One region of the Thioprofundum lithotrophicum genome, then DNA from elsewhere that is predicted to be linked to it. Evidence: predicted binding sites of a transcription regulator. Region 1 holds the regulator's gene; each other region holds the start of a gene.
What was found. Region 1 encodes FNR, which switches genes on or off when oxygen is low (the NO sensors DNR and NnrR bind a similar motif). Its sites were predicted from a motif close to TTGATNTANATCAA; they were not measured.
Positions count from the first base shown of each region.

Region 2: the regulator FNR is predicted to act here: its motif matches at 3,147-3,160, upstream of ACZ5BH_RS03610 (cytochrome-c peroxidase).
Region 3: the regulator FNR is predicted to act here: its motif matches at 2,894-2,907, upstream of ACZ5BH_RS07795 (TatD family nuclease-associated radical SAM protein).
Region 4: the regulator FNR is predicted to act here: its motif matches at 2,290-2,303, upstream of ppk2 (polyphosphate kinase 2).

Region 1 is NZ_AP042379.1:1,121,460-1,126,468, forward strand. It holds gene hisA (1-(5-phosphoribosyl)-5-[(5-phosphoribosylamino)methylideneamino]imidazole-4-carboxamide isomerase) at 1-375, opposite strand, end outside; gene hisH (imidazole glycerol phosphate synthase subunit HisH) at 401-1,051, opposite strand; gene hisB (imidazoleglycerol-phosphate dehydratase HisB) at 1,065-1,658, opposite strand; gene fnr (fumarate/nitrate reduction transcriptional regulator Fnr) at 1,939-2,712, shown strand; gene ccoN (cytochrome-c oxidase, cbb3-type subunit I) at 2,922-4,337, shown strand; gene ccoO (cytochrome-c oxidase, cbb3-type subunit II) at 4,351-4,977, shown strand; gene ACZ5BH_RS05355 (cbb3-type cytochrome oxidase subunit 3) at 4,980-5,009, shown strand, end outside.
Region 2 is NZ_AP042379.1:762,620-767,628, reverse strand. It holds gene ACZ5BH_RS03625 (tetratricopeptide repeat protein) at 1-146, shown strand, start outside; gene ACZ5BH_RS03620 (glutathione peroxidase) at 300-1,046, opposite strand; gene ACZ5BH_RS03615 (hypothetical protein) at 1,273-1,665, shown strand; gene ACZ5BH_RS03610 (cytochrome-c peroxidase) at 1,893-3,050, opposite strand; gene ACZ5BH_RS03605 (hypothetical protein) at 3,225-3,644, opposite strand; gene ACZ5BH_RS03600 (DUF1631 domain-containing protein) at 3,886-5,009, opposite strand, start outside.
Region 3 is NZ_AP042379.1:1,665,005-1,670,013, forward strand. It holds gene ACZ5BH_RS07785 (putative bifunctional diguanylate cyclase/phosphodiesterase) at 1-1,956, opposite strand, end outside; gene ACZ5BH_RS07790 (alpha/beta hydrolase) at 1,953-2,840, opposite strand; gene ACZ5BH_RS07795 (TatD family nuclease-associated radical SAM protein) at 2,971-3,615, shown strand; gene mnmL (tRNA modification radical SAM protein MnmL/YtqA) at 3,615-4,547, shown strand; gene ubiU (ubiquinone anaerobic biosynthesis protein UbiU) at 4,558-5,009, shown strand, end outside.
Region 4 is NZ_AP042379.1:1,981,828-1,986,836, forward strand. It holds gene ACZ5BH_RS09310 (FmdB family zinc ribbon protein) at 1-129, shown strand, start outside; gene ACZ5BH_RS09315 (GIY-YIG nuclease family protein) at 142-615, shown strand; gene ACZ5BH_RS09320 (FKBP-type peptidyl-prolyl cis-trans isomerase) at 631-1,116, opposite strand; gene ppk2 (polyphosphate kinase 2) at 1,324-2,226, opposite strand; gene ACZ5BH_RS09330 (DUF6316 family protein) at 2,409-2,603, opposite strand; gene ACZ5BH_RS09335 (DUF6394 family protein) at 2,776-3,159, shown strand; gene ACZ5BH_RS09340 (potassium channel family protein) at 3,281-4,975, shown strand.

The DNA.
Region 1 (5,009 bases):
GATATGGCCCGGAAACTCCAGGCACAGATCGTTGACGAAATGGGGCGCGCTGACCGCCTTGGTGCCGATGATCACGTATTGCACGCCGGCATCCAGATAGGCCTGCACCGTGTCCTCGTCGCGGATCCCGCCGCCGAGCTGGATGGGCAGGTCCGGATAGGCCTCGGCGATGGCCCGCACCACCTCCGCGTTGACCGGCCGGCCCTCGAAGGCGCCGTTGAGATCGACGATGTGCAGGCGCCGGGCGCCGGCCTCCACCCACTGGCCGGCCATGGCCACCGGATCGTCGGAGAAGACCGTGGCCTCGTCCATGCGCCCCTGGCGCAGGCGCACGCACTTGCCGTCCTTGAGGTCGATGGCGGGGATCAGAAGCATGGCGTGTCTCTTCGGTTGTGCGGATTCAGATCGTGCCATTCCAGCGCAGGAAATTGGCATACAGTTGCAGGCCCGCCTGCTGGCTCTTCTCCGGGTGGAACTGCACGGCGAAGACGTTGTCGCGCGCCAGGGCCGAGGCGAAGGGCTGGCCGTACTCGGTGGTCGCGGCCACCAGGGCCGGATCGGCGGGTTCGGCGTAGTAGCTGTGCACGAAGTAGAAGCGGGCGTCCTGGGGGATGTCGGTCCACAGGGGATGAGACCGGGTCTGGTGGACCTGGTTCCAGCCCATGTGGGGGATCTTGAGGCGCTCCCCGCTGGCCGGGTCGCGCAGATCCGGGCCGAAGGGGAGCACCTTGCCCGGCAGCAGGCCCAGGCAGTCGGTGCCCTCGTTCTCGGCGCTCCATTCGAGCATCGCCTGCATGCCCACGCAGACCCCCAGCAGGGGGGTGCCGGCGGCCGCCACCTGGCGCACCGTCTCGTCGAGGCCCAGGCGGCGGATCTCGGCCATGCAGTCACGGATCGCGCCCACGCCCGGCAGCACCACGTGGCTGGCGGCGCGGATGGCGGCGTGCTCGGCGGTCACCTGCACCTGCGCCGCGACCCCGGTGTGCTCCAGGGCCTTGGCGACCGAGTGCAGGTTGCCCATGCCGTAATCGATGACTGCGACCGTGCTCATGCCAGGGCTCGGATCAGAGGCTGCCCTTGGTGGACGGGGTCATCTCGCCCATGCGCGGATCCGGCGCCAGGGCCATGCGCAGCGCCCGGCCGAAGGCCTTGAACACCGTTTCGGCCACGTGATGGGCATTGCGCCCGCGCAGGCTGTCCACGTGCAGGGTCACCCGGGCATGGTTGACGAAGCCCTGGAAGAACTCGGCGAACAGATCCACGTCGAATTCGCCGATCCGGGCCCGCGGAAAATCCACGTTGAACACCAGGCCGGGCCGGCCGGAGAAGTCGAGCACCACCCGGGAGAGGGCCTCGTCCAGGGGCACGTAGGCGTGGCCGTAGCGGGTGATGCCGCGCTTCTCGCCCACGGCCTCGGCGAAGGCCTGGCCCAGGGTGATGCCGATGTCCTCGACCGTGTGGTGGGCGTCGATGTGCAGGTCGCCGCTGGCCTGGATCCAGAGGTCGATCAGGCCATGCCGGGCCACCTGCTCGAGCATGTGCTCGAGAAAGGGCACGCCGGTGTTGAATTCGCACGTGCCCAGCCCGTCGAGGTTGAGGGTGACCTCGACCCGGGTTTCGAGGGTTTCGCGCTGGACCGTGGCCGTGCGCTCAGCCATGGGCGGTTCTCCGGTTGGCGGAAGTCGGAAAGGCCGGTACCCGGACGATGATCAGGGACATCGGCCCGATCCGGCAGACGGGGCATTATAGCCCAAAAGGCCGGCCGGACGCCGAATCGGGCAAATCCTTCCCATTCTCCCCGTCCCGGCCCCGGCCTGCCCTGATACCGATCAAGGGAACGGAAAATTCTGTTTTTACTGGGTCAAATCACGTATAGTTGACAGGGTATCGCCCGGCGTCCCCCCTCCCGCGGACGGAACGAATCGAGAAGGCCGTTGCATGTCCAAGTCCCGCGTCGTCAATCTGGATGAACTCCGCTCCCACTGCCAGAAATGCAGCCTCTACCGGCTGTGCATGCCCATGGGCCTGGAACAGGGGGATCTGGACCGGCTGGACCGCATCATCCACCGCCGCCGGCCGGTGGAAAAGGGCGAATACCTGTACCGGATCGGCGATCCCTTCCAGTCGGTGTTCGCCCTGCGCGCCGGCTCCCTGAAGACCTTCACCACCAATCACGAAGGCCATGAGCAGATCATCGGCTTCCATCTGCCGGGCGAGCTGCTCGGCCTCGACGCCATCGCCGGTCGGGTGCATGTCACTTCTGCCAGGGCCCTGGAGACGGTCAGCGTCTGCGAGCTGCCCTTCGAGCGCCTCGAGGAGCTGAGCCTGCAGATCCCCGGCCTGCAGCGCCACCTGCTGAGCCTGATGAGCGAGGAACTGCAGCACGAGCACTGCCACCTGGCCGTGCTGGCCCGGGCCCCCGTGGAATCCCGCCTGGCCAGCTTCCTCTGCCAGCTCTCGGATCGCTTCCGAGCCCGCGGCTACTCGGCCACCGATTTCAACCTGAGCATGTCCCGCAACGACATCGCCAACCTGCTGGGCATGGCCGTGGAGACCATCAGCCGCCTGTTCAGCCAGTTCCAGGAACAGGGCCTGCTCCAGGTGGAACGCAAGCACGTGCGGATCCTCGACCTGCCGGGCCTGCAGGCCCTGGCCAACCGCTGCAACCCCGACGCCCGCGGCGAATCGGCCCTCAACCGCCAGGAACAGTAGCCGGCCAAACGGCCCGCGCCCCCCGCCCGCCTCGCCCTCGCGCGCGGCAGTATCCGCCGTTTGGCCGGAAGTTCCGTCTGGCCAGAAAAAACTCCCTGATTCTTTGATCTGGATCAAACTGCCGACTAGAGTTAGTCCAGGTCGAGCCGGTAACGTATGGCCGTCAAGCTACCCTCACCCTCCCAATAACAAACCGGAAAGGATGGTCTATGGACACTGCAGACACCTACAACTACAAGGTCGTTCGCCAGTTTGCCGTCATGACGATCGTCTGGGGCATCGTCGGCATGACCGTCGGCGTCTACATCGCGGCGGAACTGGTCTGGCCTCAACTCAACTTCGACATTCCCTGGCTGACCTTCAGCCGCCTGCGGCCGTTGCACACCAACGCGGTGATCTTCGCCTTCGGCGGGTCGGCCCTGTTCGCCACCTCCTATTACGTGGTGCAGCGCACCTGCCAGACCCGGCTGTTCTCCGACGGGCTGGCCGCCTTCACCTTCTGGGGCTGGCAACTGGTGATCGTGCTGGCCGCCGTGACCCTGCCGCTGGGCATCACTTCCTCCAAGGAATATGCCGAGCTGGAATGGCCCATCGATCTGCTGATCACCGTGGTCTGGGTGGCCTACGCCATCGTCTTCTTCGGCACCATCGTCAAGCGCAAGGTCAGTCACATCTACGTGGCCAACTGGTTCTACGGGGCCTTCATCCTGACCATCGCCGTGCTGCACATCTTCAACAACCTGGAATACCCGGTCTCCCTGACCAAGTCCTATTCCATCTACCCCGGGGCCATCGACGCCATGGTCCAGTGGTGGTACGGCCACAACGCGGTGGGCTTCTTCCTGACCGCCGGCTTCCTGGGCATGATGTACTACTTCATTCCCAAGCAGGCCCAGCGGCCGGTCTACTCCTACCGCCTGTCGGTGGTGCACTTCTGGGCCCTGATCTCCACCTATATCTGGGCCGGCCCGCACCATCTGCACTACACCGCCCTGCCCGACTGGGCCCAGTCCCTGGGCATGATCTTCTCCCTGATCCTGCTGGCGCCTTCCTGGGGCGGCATGATCAACGGCATGATGACCCTCTCCGGGGCCTGGCACAAACTGCGTGACGATCCCATCCTCAAGTTCCTGATCGTCTCCCTGTCCTTCTACGGCATGTCCACCTTCGAGGGCCCGATGATGGCCATCAAGACGGTCAACTCCCTGTCCCACTACACCGACTGGACCATCGGTCACGTCCATTCGGGCGCCCTGGGCTGGGTGGGCCTGGTCTCCATCGGCTCCATCTACTTCCTGGTGCCGAAACTGTTCGGCAAGGAGCGGATGTATTCGGTGAAGGCCATGGAGGCCCACTTCTGGATCGCCACCGTGGGCATCGTGCTGTACATCGCCTCCATGTGGATCTCGGGCGTGATGCAGGGCCTGATGTGGCGCGCCGTGAACGACGACGGCACGCTCACCTACAGCTTCGTGGAAAGCCTCAAGGCCATGTATCCCTATTACTTCGTGCGCTTCCTGGGCGGCACCCTGTTCCTTTCGGGCATGTTCATCATGGCCTGGAACGCCTGGAAGACCATCAGTGGCGCCACCCCCGCCACCGCTACCGCCACCCAGAGCGCCTGAAGGAGGAATCACCATGAGTCATGAAGCTGTCGAAAAGAACACCGGCCTGCTGATCCTGTTCATCGTGCTGGTGATCAGCGTGGGCGGGCTGGTGGAAATCGTGCCCCTGTTCTTCATGAAGGACACCACCCAGCCGGTGGAGGGGCTCAAGCCCTATTCGGCCCTGCGCCTGGAGGGCCGGGACATCTACGTCCGCGAAGGCTGCTACGTCTGTCATTCGCAGATGATCCGGCCGTTCCGGGCCGAGACCGAGCGTTACGGCCACTATTCGGTGGCCGGCGAGTTCGTCTATGACCATCCCTTCCAGTGGGGCTCCAAGCGTACCGGCCCCGATCTGGCCCGGGTGGGCGGCCGCTATTCGGACGACTGGCATCGGGTGCACCTGATCAATCCGCGTGACGTGGTGCCCGAGTCCAACATGCCCGGCTTTCCCTGGCTGGCCGAGAACAAGCTGGACGGCAAGCTCACGGCCAGGAAGATGCGGGTGATGAACACCCTGATCAGCGCCACCTGCAACGGCTGCGAGCTGTACAGCGAGGAGGAAATCGCCAAGGCCGCCGACGAGGTCCGGGGCAAGACCGAACTGGACGCCCTGATCGCCTACCTGCAGGGCCTCGGCACCGCCCTGAAGGGGAAATGAGCATGGATCTGAACGACATTCGCGCCTGGTAC
Region 2 (5,009 bases), 360 kb from region 1:
TCTCCTGGTTCCGCCGTGCGGCGGAAAACGGCAATCTGCTGGCCATGAAGAAGCTGGCGGCGGTGTATGCCAACGGTCTGCTGGGCGTTGGTAAGGATCCGGCCAAGGCGCGTTACTGGCAACAACGCTCGGTTGGACGGCACTGAGCGGAATCGGGACAACGGTGCAGGCGCGGATTCGCTGGCGGTTGCAAAACGGCCGTTTTTCAACCGCCTGTTGGCGGAGCCGGTATCCCATGGCAGGGTAAATGGCACGACGAAAACGGGGCGCAGGGCCCCGTTTTCGTCGTGCCGGCGGACTCAGGCGACGTCTTGCTGCTTGAACCAGGCTTCCAGATCGTCGGCCCCGCCGATGTGCTTGCCACCGATGAACACCTGGGGCACGGTGTCGGCACCGGTCACGGCCCGCAGCACCCGGGAGTTGATCCGCTTGTCGAGCGTCACCTCCTCGTAGCGCATGCCGTGTTCGGCCAGCAGTTTCTTGGCCCTGGCGCAGAAGGGGCAGCCCGGCATGGTGAAGATGGTCACCGGCTCCGGCACCTTCGCGTTCGGGTTGATGTAATTGAGCATGGTGTCGGCATCCGAGACCTCGAAGGGATCGCCGGGCACGTGGGGCTCGATGAACATCTTCTCGATTATGCCGTCCTTCACCAGCATCGAATAGCGCCAGGAACGCTTGCCGAAGCCGAGGTCGGACTTGTCCACCAGCATGCCCATGCCTTCGCTGAACTCGCCGTTGCCGTCAGGGAGCATGGTGATGTGCTCGGCTTCCTGATCCTTGGCCCAGGCGTTCATGACGAAGGTGTCGTTGACCGACAGGCAAACGATGTCGTCCACGCCGTTTTCCCTGAACACCGGCGCCAGCTCGTTGTAGCGGGGCAGGTGGCTCGAGGAACAGGTGGGGGTGAAGGCGCCCGGCAGGGCGAACAGCACCACGGTCTTGCCCTTGAAGATGTCGTCGGTGGTCACGTCCACCCATTCGCCGTTCTGGCGGGTATGGAACGTGACGTAGGGGACGGTTTGTCCTTCGCGGTTTTCCAGCATGATGTTGACCTCTCGTGGGTGGTTGATGTTGCGATGGGGAAAGTATGGGGGAGGGAGGGCGATTTATCCAATAAATCATCGCAATATATATGATTGTTGTAATCTATTTATTGTTTTGCCCCTGTGACCCGCCCGGCGCTACACTTGAGCGGGAACCTGCCAGACCTGCCGCCAGAAGCAGGACGGCCCCGCGACCGCGGCGCGGTCCTTGACCATGAGGAGAGATGCCATGCTTGCCACCCTGCCTGCCGCCGGTGAACAGCCCGTGGTGGAAATTGCCGGACGCCCCGTGCGGCTGCACCTGACCCGTGCGGCCTGTGAAGCCCTCGATGCCCGCGAGACGCCGCTCTACGTGGAGATGGAGCTGTATTTCAGCTGTCTGATCCGGTTCAGGGTCCGCTTCCACGATGCGCCCCTGCACGGCGAAGGGGTGCCCTGGGGCGACAAGCTCCGGGTGAACTTCCGTCCGGTGATGACCCGTGCCTGCGGCACCGACTACGAGGGCGAGGAACCCCCCCTGACCGACTTCCCCATCGCCCGCCCGGAAGCCTTCGTTCCCCGCTGGCTGCGGCTCGACTATCGCCAGGGCCAGTGGAGCGGAGAGTTCGGCATCCACGAATAGGGCTGGCGGTCGCGGCGAGGGCGCCGCTCCTACAGACAGCTACGGGGTCGGTAGGAGCGGCGCCCTCGCCGCGACAACCTGGACACGAGGATCAAGGCGCAAACGCTCCTCGGCCTTCGATCAACCTCGCCGCCTGGGCTTGTTCCTCGGCCTCATTTATCGCGGCTTGCGCCGCTCCTACAGGTGTACTCGAAACCCGTAGGAGCGGCGCAAGCCGCGATTCACCGTTATCGGAAACATATTCCCTTGCCGGTCCCATCCGTGAGTGTCTGCATGAAAGCGACGAGGGCCGTGATGTTCGCAGGATCCTGTGCCAGGAATCCGCGATTTTCGACTTCAGGTGAGATGTTCATGTCAACTTCCGGGGGTTGATCCCCCGCCCGTGTGGGGTCCACATCCGGTTCTCCCTGCTTCAGGTCCACGAAATAGAATTTGACCACATCTTCCAGGGTGGCAAAGACGCCGTTATGCATGTACGGCGCCGTCAACGCCACGTTGCGCAGCGTTGGCGTCTTGAACAGGCCATCGTGTGCGCTGTCATTTGTATGATTCATCAGGCCATGGTCGACAAAAGCGGTCCCCATGGGGTGATTCGGGTTCTGCGGCACGCCGATGTTGAAATACATGTGGTTGGTAAACAGGACCGGATCGCCATTCGTGGGGATGGTATGGCAGACACTGCAATTGGCCTGCCCGGTGAAGAGATCGAATCCCTGTTGTTCCAAAGTGCTGAGCGGATAGTTGGCGGGATCCTGCAAATAGCAATCGAACTTCGAATCGAAGGGCGCAAACTCGTTCGTGCTTTCATAGGCGGCGATGGCCTCGGTGATCTTCTGGTAGGCGAGGGTGGTGTCGTTGAAGATGCTGTCGCCGAAGACCTGCCGGAACTTGTCGGCATAGGTGGCGTTGCGTACCTTGTTCACCACGTCTGCCTTGTCGGTATTGGCCATTTCCACGGGGTTCAGGAAGGGATCGCCGGCCTGGGCGGCCAGGGTGTCGCGACGCCCGTCGAGGAACTGGCCACCGCAGGGCACACCGGTGAAATTGGCATCGTTGCAGTTGGCACTGAAGGCCGGTGTGAACTTCGCATAGGCGGCAGTGGGGGCGTTGCGATCCCCGAATTCACCAGGTTTGGAGCCTTCGGATACGGGGCTGTTCACGGTGGCCGCCGGATCGGCGAAGCCATGCGTGCTGTCATGGCAGGTGGCGCAGGCCTGATTGCCGTTGGCGGAGAGAGCAGTATCTTCGAAAAGCAGTTGCCCCACTTCCTCGATGGTCACCCCGCTCGTCGAGCCACCGCTGGGCGGATTGTCCCCACCGCCACCCCCGCAGGCGGTAACGAGCAAGGTGGTGCCGAGAAAGAGCAGGCGGGTTTTGCGCAACATGAGCATCCTCCACGATCGTTTGCCATTTTCCGGCCCGCGGGTTGGAGCCGGGTGGAGGATTATGGGCAACGCCGTGGCGGGAGGTGCGGGGAAAAACTGATCCAGATCAATCCGTGGTTCTTGACAGGATGACGGATTCGCGGATTTGCGGGGCGGATCACACTTTTGAGTGGGTCAAAGCTTTGGTTCGATCACGCCGTGGACGATCTTGCCGTCGAAGAGCACGGCCAGGAAGTGCTTGCGGGGGAGGGTCTGGCCGTCCTTGCGGCCCTGGATGACCACCAGGTAGTGCCAGCGGGTGCCGTAGCGGGGGGATTCGATGGGTTTGAGGAGGATTTCCAGAAAACGGACGTCGTCGTAGTCGGGATGCAGGCGCAGGGCCCAGGTGCGCACCTTCTCCACGACCTGGTCGATGCGCAGGGGCACGGGACCGTCGCCGGGTTGCCAGGCGGGCAGGCTGGCCAGTTCCGCTTCCTCGACGGAGAGGGCCAGTACTTCGTTGTCGAGATGTTCGAGCAGGACGATGGGCAGGCGGCCGGCGAAGGCCGGCAGGGCGAGCCCCAGCAGCAGGCTGAAGGTGAGGACGGTTTTCATGGGCATTCCACTTTTGTGAGCGTGTCGCATTATACCCGCACCGGCACGAGGGTGCGGAAGCGGCGCCGGCATTTCGGCATGAGGCGTGTTGCCGCCGTCAGGCCGTCTGGCGGCAACGGCCGGTTTGTGTCGGACCGGTGAACCCCCGGCGGTGCAAAAAAATGCCGCTCGCGGGCGGCGAGGATGACAGAGGCAATCGAAAAGAGGGTGCGACGTCCCTGTCGCGGGGGAGGACCCGGTGTCAGGCCGACTTGCGGGTCAGGCCTTTCATGACGGCGGACAGGGCCCGGTCGAGGACCGGGGCTTCGTCGATGATGCGCGCGGTGCCGCGGCGCAGATCGGCGGCGAAGCCCTGCAGGGTCTTGTCGGCCACCACGTCGAACTTCCAGTTGGTGAAGGTGTATTCGCCCAGCAGTTCGCTCTTCCAGGCCAGCTTGGCGCGGACCCGGTTGCCGTCGTCGTCGGTGAATTCGACCCACTTGCCGGCTTCCAGGTGGCGGGCCATCTCCAGGTATTCGTCGTCGGGGTAGTCCTCGGGCAGGTCGTGATCGCGGGCGTCCCAGCCGGCGAGCACGATGTCCTCGATGATCTCGCGGTCGAATTCGTCCAGTTCCTCGTCTTCGGCCTCGGCCACGGCATCGCTGGCCAGCGGTTCGTCGAGAATCGCCTCGAGCTGCTCCAGGGTGGCCATCTGGTCCTCCATGGCGGCGATGGCCGATTCCACTTCGGTCCGGGCCATGTCGGGCAGGGTTTCGGCCTCGTGATCCACCTCTTCCGTGGTGTCGGCGGGGCGGTCTTCGGGTGTGTCGAAGAGGAAGAAGCCGCTCTGGTCGGGTTCCACCGGCGCGGGCGGGGGCGCTTCGCCGGCCACGCGCAGGCCGTAGAGGCTGGCGTGGTGGTAGGGTTCCAGGGCGGCGAAGATCCGTTCGATCTTCTCGGGCGGATAGTCGATGCTCTGCAGGCCCTCGCGCAGGGAGGCGGTGAGATGGCGGATGATGCCGCCGAGGCGCTCGCGGTCCACCTTGAGCTGCTTGGGCTGTACCGACCACACCAGGACGTCGATGAAGCGGCGCTGGTTCTTCCACAGGGCGCTGTCCTCGCCCTGCTCGAGATAGGTGTGGGTCATCACCGCGTGCCAGGGGCCCATGATGATCTTGAGCACTTCCTTCGGCAGTTCCTTGCCGGCCAGGGCCTCCTTGAGGGTTTCGCGCACCCAGGTGCGGGCCAGTTCCTGCTGTTCGCGCATCTCGCGCTCGCGGCGGGTTTCGGCCTGACGGGCCTCTTCCTCGGCGCGGCGCCGTGCGAGGAAGGCCTCCAGTTCGGCGAGCTGTTCGCTGAACAGGGTCATGTCGTCGGTGAAGTCTT
Region 3 (5,009 bases), 540 kb from region 1:
GCCGCTGCCGAAGTCGTCGAGGGCGATGCGGAAGCCCCGGTCCTGCAGTTTCTCCAGATTCAGGGTGGCCAGTTGCAGTTGCGAGATCAGCGAGGTTTCGGTGATCTCGAGCACGATCTTGTAGCGCGCCAGGTGAGGGAGAAGCCCCTCCAGCCAGTGCGCGAGGCGCAGGTTCACCAGGCTCGCGGCCGAGAGGTTGATGGCCACGCCACTGCCGGCCGGCAGGTGGCCGGCGGCGAGGTCCGCCGCCACGGCGGCGATCACGGCCTGGTCGAAGTCGGCATCCAGGCCGTGCCGCTCGATGATGGGAAAGATGTCGCCGGGAAAGATCCGTTCGCCGTCCGGGCCGCGCAGGCGGATCAGGGCCTCGAAATAGTCGGGCGTTGCCGCACCCCGGGCGAACACGGGCTGGTAGTGCAGTTCCAGGTTCTCGCGCTTCTCCACCGCGGCCAGTACGGCGGCCACCTTGTGGCTGGAGAGGATGGCGGCATCGCCGCGCATGGATTCGCGATACATGCAGATGGGCGTGCGCTGTTTCTTGGCGTGGTACATGGCCAGATCCGCCTGGCGCGGCAGTTCCCGCAGCGCGGCCGCGCCGGCTTCCGGGGTGATGGCGATGCCGATGCTGATGCCCACCGGTTCGCGGATGCCGAACTCCTCGAAGGGATGGGCCGCCACCGCCGCGCGGCAGCGTTCGGCCACCTGGGTGACGGCCGCCTCGTCGGTGTTGAGGACGATGGTGGCGAACTCGTCGCCCCCCAGGCGGTAGAGCTTGTCGCCCCGGCGCAGGGTCTGCTGCAGGCGCAGGGCGATGGCGGCGATCACCCGGTCGCCCACCTCGTGACCGTAGGTGTCGTTGATGGTCTTGAAGTGGTCGCAGTCGAACAGCAGGAAGGCCACGGTCATGCGCTGATCCTCGAGCAGGCCGATCAGGTGCTGCCAGTCCTCGTCGAAGGCCAGCCGGTTCCAGGCGCCGGTGAGGTGATCGCGGTGGGCGAGGCGGTGCAGCTCGGTGTTCTGGGCGTCGAGCCGGCGCTGGGCCTGGTCGAGCGCCTGCTGGTAGTGCTGCAGGGAGTCCCGCAGGGTCGTGAACTCCCGCAGCGGCAGGTCGTCGAGGGGAATGGCGCCGCCGGTGGGCAGGCGCCCGTCGCTGAGGCCGTCGACGTAGTGCACCAGCTGGCGCAGTGGGCGCGAGACGAAACGCTGAAGCAGCAGATAGAGCAGCCCCAGCAGGCCGGCCAGCAGCAGGGTGAATTGCACCAGATTCCACTTGAGCAGGGTTTCGAGGGGACTGGCGCGCACCGGGATCAGCGGCTGGAAGTCGATCCTGGCGAAGGCGGCCGCCGGACGGAGCAGGGGCTGGGCGAAGGCCTGCACGTGCAGCGATCCCGCCTGCACATGGGTGAACTGGTGGCTGTCACGCATCGCCTCGAGCATGTCCACGGCCAGCCCCACGTAGCCGAGCGGCCTGTCCGGGGCCTCGCTGGCGGTCACCGGCGCGAAATGCAGGTGCAGCAGCCGTCCGTCACGGTATTCGAACAGGCTCGTCGGTTCCGGCAGGTGGTGGGGCAGCAGGGCGTCGGCACGGCGCAGCAGGGTGCGGCCTTGCGTGTCGTAGAGGTCGAAGTCGTGAACGTAGCCCGGCAGTTCCCGGCTGCTGGGCAGGCGGTTGTTGCGCCAGTAGTGGTAGTAGGCCGGCAGGCGCAGCTGCTGGGCCACTTCCTCCCAGCGGGCCAGGCGGGTGGCGAGGCGGTGGACGGCCTGGTGGGTCTGGGCGAAGGCGGTGCGCAGATCGGCGTGGGCCTCGGCGCGGCGCTCGGCTTCGGCGGTGGCGCGGATCTCGTCGATCCGGAAGATCAGATTGATCCCCAGGGCGAGGAACACCAGCACCGCCGCGCCCAGGTAGAGCCAGAGCAGCCCCTGCAGGGTCAGCGGACCGCGGACGCCCGGTTTCATTCCGTCACCCGCTCCAGGTGCCGCAGGATGGCGTCGCCGAGTTCGAATTCGTGCTCGGCGTCGAAGAAGTGGCTGGCACCGGGAATGATGTCCAGACGGGCGCCATTGAGGCGCAGGACCCGCTTCCAGTGGGCGTCGAAACGCCGGTCGGCGCCGCCCATGATGATCTGCACCGGAACCGGGGCCTCGCGCAGGGCGGCCAGCACCCGCACCGCATCCCAGCGCAGATAGGAGAGCCAGGTCGAGGGCGGCGCCACGTAGTTGCCCTGGCAATAGCCGAGATGGAAGCGCCGGGGCCGGGTGTGGCCGCGGCGCAGCGCCTCGCGGGCCTCGCGCCGCTGGCGCCGCAGTTGCGCGGGCGGGTTGAAACTGCCGGCGTAGGAGAGGCTGGTGGCGATCAGCAGTCGCACCCGGGGATGGCCGTGGTCCGCCAGCCAGGCCAGCAGTTCCAGGCTGCCCCAGGAGTGGCCGATCAGCACGATGGGGCCGCGGTGGCGTGCGGCCAGCCAGCGGATCCAGTGGCCGATTTCGGCCAGATCCTGCGCCAGGGTCTGGGTGTGGATGGCATCACAGGCGAGACTGGTCTGGCGGCCGTCGATCCCCAGGGTGAGCGTGGGTGCCAGGATCGGGTTGCCGTTGTCCGCCAGGGTTTCGACGATGTTCTGCACCGTGGCGAAACGGTGGGTGGAGAGAAAGCCGTGCAAGACCAGCACGGCCGGTTTGCCGGGCTCGCCCGGGCGATAGTCGGCCACCGCCATCAGCCCCGAGGGCATGCGCTGGCGCACCGGTTCGCTCCACCCGGCCAGGGGCAGGCAGAGCAGCAGAAACAGACAGAGCAGGCGCGCCGCGCCGGGCATGGGTGTTCTCCGGAAGATGTCAGGCATGCCCTGGCAATATCGGCCAGCAGAACGCCTGACTTGAGCGGCATGGCCCGACCCTGATCCAGGTCAACATCCCGGATTTTCCCCGGCATTACAGTATGCGCTTCTTGTCCGGCCACAGGGGGATCCCGGTTTGCCAGAGACCCAGATGCAGCGCCAGACCGAGCGTGTGGCAGATCCCGAGGTCATCGCCTACCGCCTGCACGGCAACGGCTATCTGAACCTCACCAGCCGCTGCACCCTGCGCTGCCGGTTCTGCCCCAAGTTCAACCGGCAATGGACGGTGCAGGGCTACCTGCTGCGCCTGCACCAGGAGCCGGACGTGAATGCGCTCCTGGCGGCGCTGGGCGATCCGCGCGACTATCACGAGGTGGTGTTCTGCGGCCTCGGCGAGCCGACCCTGCGGCTCGACACCCTGCTGGAGACGGCGGCGGCGCTGCGCGCCCGGGGCGCCCGGCGCATCCGGGTCAACACCGACGGCCTGGCCAACCTGCGCGAAGGGCGCGACGTGACACCGGAACTGGCCCGCCATGTGGACGCCCTGTCCATCTCCCTCAATGCCCAGAACGAAGCCCTCTACGACGAACACTGCCGGCCGCCGGCGCCCGGCGCCTGGCCGGAGCTGCTGGAGTTCATCCTCTGCGCCCGCGAGCAGATCGCCGATATCACCCTCACCGCCATCGACGGCCTGCCGGGGGTGGACATCACTGCCTGCGCCGATCTGGCCAACCGTTTCAACGTCAAATTCCGCCGCCGGGTGCTGGACGAGGTGGGCTGATGCGCCTGTCGGACGTGGTCTACACCTTCGGCCAGTATCTGCTCGCCCGCCACGGCGAGCGGGTGCACAAGCTGGCCATCGACGCGGCCTTCACCTGCCCCAACCGCGACGGCAGCAAGGGCCGCGGCGGCTGCACCTTCTGCAACAACGTCTCCTTCAGCCCCCACGGCCGCCAGCCGGCGCCGGTGGCCGAACAGCTCGAGGCCGGCCGCGCGGTGCTGGCGAAGCGCACCGGTGCGCGCAAGTTCCTGGCCTACTTCCAGGCCTACACCAATACCTATGCCGACGTGGAAACCCTGCGTGCGCTCTACGACCAGGCCCTGGCCACGCCCGGCGTCATCGGCCTGTCGGTGGGCACCCGCCCCGACTGCGTGCCGCCGGCGGTGCTGGACCTGCTGGCCGGTTATCGGGATCAGGGCTACGAGGTGTGGCTGGAGCTGGGCCTGCAGTCGTCCTTCGACGCCACCCTGGCGCGGGTCAACCGCGGCCACGGCTTCGCCGAATACCGCCAGGCGGTGCGCGCCGCGAGGCGTCTGGGCCTGCCCGTGTGCACCCATCTGATCCTGGGCCTGCCCGGCGAGACGGGCTGGCATCACCGGCTCACCCTGGAGCGGGTGCTGGCCGAGGGGGTGGACGGCCTCAAGCTCCATCCCCTGCACGTGGTCAAGGGCACCCGCCTGGCCAATGAATGGCGGCGGGGGCAATACCGCCCCCTCGAACGGGCGGCCTACATCCGCGAGGTGGCCGATCTGGTGGAGCGCACCCCGCCCGGCATCGTCTTTCATCGTCTGACCGGCACCGCCGGCGAGTCCATCCTGCTCGCTCCCGGCTGGTGCCGCGAGAAGTGGCGCGTCCTCAACGGCATCACCGCCGAACTCTGCCGGCGCGGCAGCCGTCAGGGGCACTACTACAGGAGTCTGGTTCATGCCTGAAACACAGCGAATGCAACTGGTCTGTCCCGCCGGCAGCCTGCCGGCCCTCAAGGCCGCGGTGGACAACGGCGCCGATGCGGTCTATCTCGGTTTCCGCGACGCCACCAACGCGCGCAACTTTCCCGGCCTGAACTTCGACGAGGCGGAGATCGTGCGGGCCCGGGAATACGCCCATGCCCGCGGCGCCCGCGTGCTGCTGGCGCTGAACACCTATCCCCAGCCCGAGGGCTGGTCGCGCTGGACGGCGGCCGTGGATCGGGCCGCCGAGCTGGGGCTGGACGCGGTGATCATGGCCGATCCGGGGCTGCTGAAATACGCCGCCAGGCACCACCCGGATCTGCGCCTGCACCTGTCGGTGCAGGGCTCGGCCACCAACCGCCACGCCATCGCCTTCTATCACGAGGTGTTCGGCATCCGCCAGGTGGTGCTGCCGCGGGTGCTGTCCCTGAACCAGGTGCGGGC
Region 4 (5,009 bases), 860 kb from region 1:
ACGCCATCCGATGCGCCGGTGCGCAAGCTGGCCACCGGCGGCCAGGTGGTCAATGCCTCCAGCCTGGGCAGCGGCAGCGCCTGTGACACGGGCGGCTGCTGTGGCGGCGGCGCCTGCGGCCTGATGTAAGGCCGACCGGCGGTGTCATCGCCCGCGCTGCCCGACTGCAGCGGCACCTACGTGCTGCTGCTCGAGTCCTGCACCTTCGACCGCCTGGAAGTGGGGCGGCTCGGCACGCTGACGCTCGAACCCGGCTGCTATCTGTACGTGGGGTCGGCCTTCGGCCCCGGCGGCATCGCCGCGCGGGTGGGGCGCCATGCCCGGCAGGACAAGCCGCGACGCTGGCACATCGATGCCCTGCGCGAACATGCGCGGCTGGTGAGCGTCTGGTATCAGTGCGGGGAGATCCACCGCGAAGCGCAGTGGGCGGAGGTGCTGGCCAACATGCGTGGCCTGTCGGTGCCGTTGCCGGGTTTCGGCGCCAGTGACGGGAAGCCGGGCGCTTCCCATCTGTTCTTCGCCCGCCGCTGTCCGACGCGGCAGGCCTTCCGGCAGGCCCTGCGCAGGGCAGGGCTGCCGGACGACGAACTGCGGGCCGTTCAGATGGAGACCTGAACGGCCCGGCCGCCCTCAGGCGTGGGCGTGGCCCTCGGGGCCGTGCACGTGACCGTGGGCGATCTCTTCCTCGGTGGCCGGGCGCACGTCCACCACCTTCACGTCGAAGTTGAGGTTCACGCCGGCCAGGGGGTGGTTGCCGTCCACGGTGATGGTGTCGTCCTCGACGCCGACCACGGTGACCACGATGGTCTCGCCCTGGGGCGATTCGGCGTGGAACTGCATGCCCACCTCGGGGGTGGTGCCTTCCTCGAACATCTCGCGGGGCACGGCCTGCACCATGGCATCGTTGCGCTCGCCGTAGCCCTCGGCGGGGCTGACGCTCACGTTGAGCTCGTCACCGGCGCTCTTGCCGGCCAGGGCCTTCTCGAGGCCGGGAATGATGTTGAAGGCGCCGTGCAGATAGGCGAATTTGCCGTCGGTGGAGCTGTCGATGACGTTGCCTTCGTCGTCCTTCAGGGTGTAGTCGATGGTGACCACGGCGTTGTCTGCGATTTGCATAAAGATAAATCCTTGATTGAACTTGGGAAATGAGTGGGGTTGGATGATGGATGAAGCGGGCCGTTCGACCCTCGGCAGGGCAGAAGGATGTCCTGATTCCCCGCAAGCATAGCAGCTTTTTGCGATCGGCGTGCGGATTCTGCTGCCCCGTGCCCACCTTGCCGCCCGCCCTCCCGAGGGGCTGGCCGCGGTCCATGGTGATTCCCTTCACACCGTCGGCGCGTCGTGGAAGGGCCTTTCGTCTTCCTCGTAGAGATCGGCGGGGCGGCCCACGATCAGCGGATCGGGCGCGGTCACCACGCTGTCGTCCTTGTTGGCATAGGGCAGGTTGTTCAGCACGTGCAGCATGGCATTGAGGCGGGCCCGTTTCTTGTCGTCCGACTTGATCACCGTCCACGGCGCGTCGGCGGTGTCGGTGTAGAAGAACATGGACTCCTTGGCCCGGGTGTAGTCGTCCCACTTGTCCAGCGAGGCCATGTCGATGGGGCTGAGCTTCCACTGCTTGAGGGGATCCTTGCGCCGTTTCTGGAAGCGGCGGAACTGCTCCTCGCGGCTCACCGAGAACCACAGCTTGAACAGGTGGATGCCGCTGCGCACCAGCATCCGCTCCAGTTCCGGGGCCTGGCGCATGAACTCCAGGTATTCGGCCGGCGTGCAGAACCCCATGACCTTCTCTACCCCGGCCCGGTTGTACCATGACCGGTCGAACAGGACGATCTCGCCGGCGGTGGGCAGGTTGTTGATGTAACGCTGGAAGTACCACTGGCCCCGTTCCACCTCGGTGGGTTTCTCCAGGGCCACCACCCGCGCGCCGCGGGGATTGAGATGCTCCATGAAACGCTTGATGGTGCCGCCCTTGCCGGCCGCGTCACGGCCCTCGAACAGGATGACGATCCGCTGGCCGGTGTCCTTCACCCAGTTTTGCAGCTTGAGCAGCTCGATCTGCAGCGCCTTCTTGCGCGCTTCGTATTCCTTCACCGACATCTTCTTCTTGTACGGATAGGCCCCGTGGCGAAAGATGTCCTTGCGCGAGAGGCGCTTGTGCTTGCGCCCGGCGGCCGGCGGCGCGGCCAGGGCGAGTTCGGGGGAGTCGGGCTGGGAGTCGGCCATGGCAGGAACCCTGGATTGATGACGACAAGATTCAAGTATGCGGCATCCCCGCGGCCATGGTCATTGATGGTCATCAATGACCATCCCGGCGGATCCGTTCCGCGCGCGATGGTTACCTGTCGTATCGGCAGGGTCGGCCGAAAACTGAAGGATTCTCCCCGGCGGCGACCACCGGGGCAGGGCTACTGCCAGTGCCGTTCCACCTGGCGAACGTTCTCGATGTACATGGCCAGGGCCGATTCGGCCTCCCGACGAGTGGGGAAGGGGCCCTGGTCGAGGGCCTCGCGGGTGGCGAAATACCAGGCGGAGCCCACGTTGAAGAAGCGGCCGGAGCGGAAGGGCACGGGACCGCTTTCCCCTTGGCGATTGACTTCCATGAGCGGATCCTCCCATCTCGGGTTACACCCATGGATATAGTGTGTTCCCGGAGGGTTGTCAAAGCCGGGCAGCCATCCGGGCGACGGATGGCAGGAAAACGGGGGCTCAGCGGCAGAAACCGGAAATCATGCTATATTTTCGCGGACATTCGCCGGCCATCGGGAGAGGGGCATGAATCTGGAAAAGGTCATCTTCGCGTTCTTCATCGTCCTGGCGCTGACCCTCAACTTCGGTTTCTTCCTCGGTGACATCGCCAACCCCGTCCACCACAACGTCTACGAGCTGTACGCGGCCATCGTGGTGAGCCTGATCGCCACCGTGCTCAAGTTCGGCGATCGCACCCACATCGGGGCGGTGCTGCTGGCCACCTCCCTGGTGGCGGATCTGCAGCTCATCGCCGCGGCCGTGGTCTGGGGCATCGTGGAGAACATGACCGAGGCCGGCATGACCCCCCACGCCATGGCCGCCATCGTCTCCCTCTCCGGCGGGGCGGTGCTGGCCAACGTGACCTCGGTGGTGCTGCTGGTCACCGAGACGGTGATGGTCCGGCGATAAAAAGACATTCCCGATTTCGCTTGTTCGTGATTCGTTAGCACAGAGCCCTCGAGGGCGTGCCCATTGGTGGACTTGCGATCGAAATATTCGAGAATTCGGCACGGCGTCCAGGAGCGCATTCATGCCCAACATCGTCTTCGTCCTGCTGCGGCGCCTGCATTCGCCGCTGATCGTCCTGATTCTGGTGTATGCCGTCTCCATTCTCGGCTTCACCCTGATACCGGGGATGGACGATCAGGGCCGCCCCTGGCGCATGGATTTCTTCCATGCCTTCTACTTCGTCAGTTTCATGGGCACCACCATCGGCTTTGGCGAGATCCCCTACCCCTTCACCGATGCCCAGCGCCTGTGGGCCACCGTCTCCATCTATGCCACCGTGGTGGCCTGGCTCTACGGCATCGGTTCGCTGCTCTCGGCCCTGCAGGACCCGGGCTTCCGGCGCCTGCTCACCGAGCAGGCCTTCCTGCGCGCCGTGCGCCGGATCCGCGATCCCTTCTACCTGGTCTGCGGCTATGGCGACACGGGCAGCATGCTGGTGCGGGCCCTGACCGATGCCGGCTTCAATGCGGTGGTGGTGGAAAAGCGCCAGGAACGGATCGATGCCCTGGAACTGGCCGATCTGCGCAGCTACGTGCCGGCCCTGTGCGCCGACGCCGCCGAGCCCGACAACCTGTGCAAGGCGGGCCTGAAGAATCCCCGCTGCATCGGCGTGGTGGCCCTGACCAACGTGGATGCGGTGAACCTCCAGGTGGCCATCACCAGCAACCTGCTCAATCCCCACCTGACCACCATCGCCCGCGCCGAGACCCGGGAGATGGAGGCCAACATCGCCTCCTTCGGCGCCAACCACATCATCAACCCCTTCGACACCTTTGCCGGCCGCCTGGCCCTGGCCCTGCACTCGCCCGGCACCTACCTGCTCTATGAATGGATGACCGCGGTGCCGGGCGAGGCGCTGCTGGAGCCACTCTATCCGCCCCATGGCAAGTGGATCCTCTGCGGCTACGGCCGCTTCGGCAAGGCGGTATACGAACGCCTGCGCCAGGAGAACATCGAGGTCACCGTCATCGAGGCCCGGCCGGAAGCGGCCGGGGCGCCGCCGGGCACGGTCAAGGGGCTGGGCACCGAGGCCCAGACCCTGCGCCTGGCGGGCGTGGACGAGGCGGTGGGCATCGTCGCCGGCACTGACGACGATGCCAACAACCTGTCGATCCTCATGACCGCGCGGGATCTCAACCCGAAGCTGTTCCGGGTCGCCCGCCAGAACTCGCGCAGCAACGATGCGATCTTCCGTGCCGCGAAGCTGGATCTCATCATGCGCCGGGGCAGCATCATCGCCCACAAGATCTTCGCCCTGATTCAGACCCCGCTGCTGGAAACCTTCCTGCGCCTGGCCCGGCAGCAGGACAACGACTGGGCCAACCGGCTCAACAGCCGGATCTATGGCGTGGTGGAAGATCGGGCCCCGGCCACCTGGGAGGTGGACATCACGCCCGGCGACGCGCCGGCGCTCTATGCCCGCGCCCGGCGCGAAGGCGATCTGCGCCTGGGCCACGTCTGCCGTGACCCCCGGGACCGGAACCGCAGCCTGCCCTGCATTCCGCTGCTGTGTGAACGGGGTGGCGAGGACATCCTTCTGCCCGATGCCGACTTCCCCCTGCGCTCGGGGGATCGCCTGCTGTTCTGCGGCCATCCCCATGCCCGCTGGATGATGGAATGGGTGCGCGGCAACGACAACGTGCTCAACTACGTGATCACCGGCGAGGAACATCCCGCCGGCCATCTCTGGCGCTGGTTCACCCGCGAACCGGCGTGATATTGAGCGCTCGGCTTCAGCGTGCCCGTTGAGC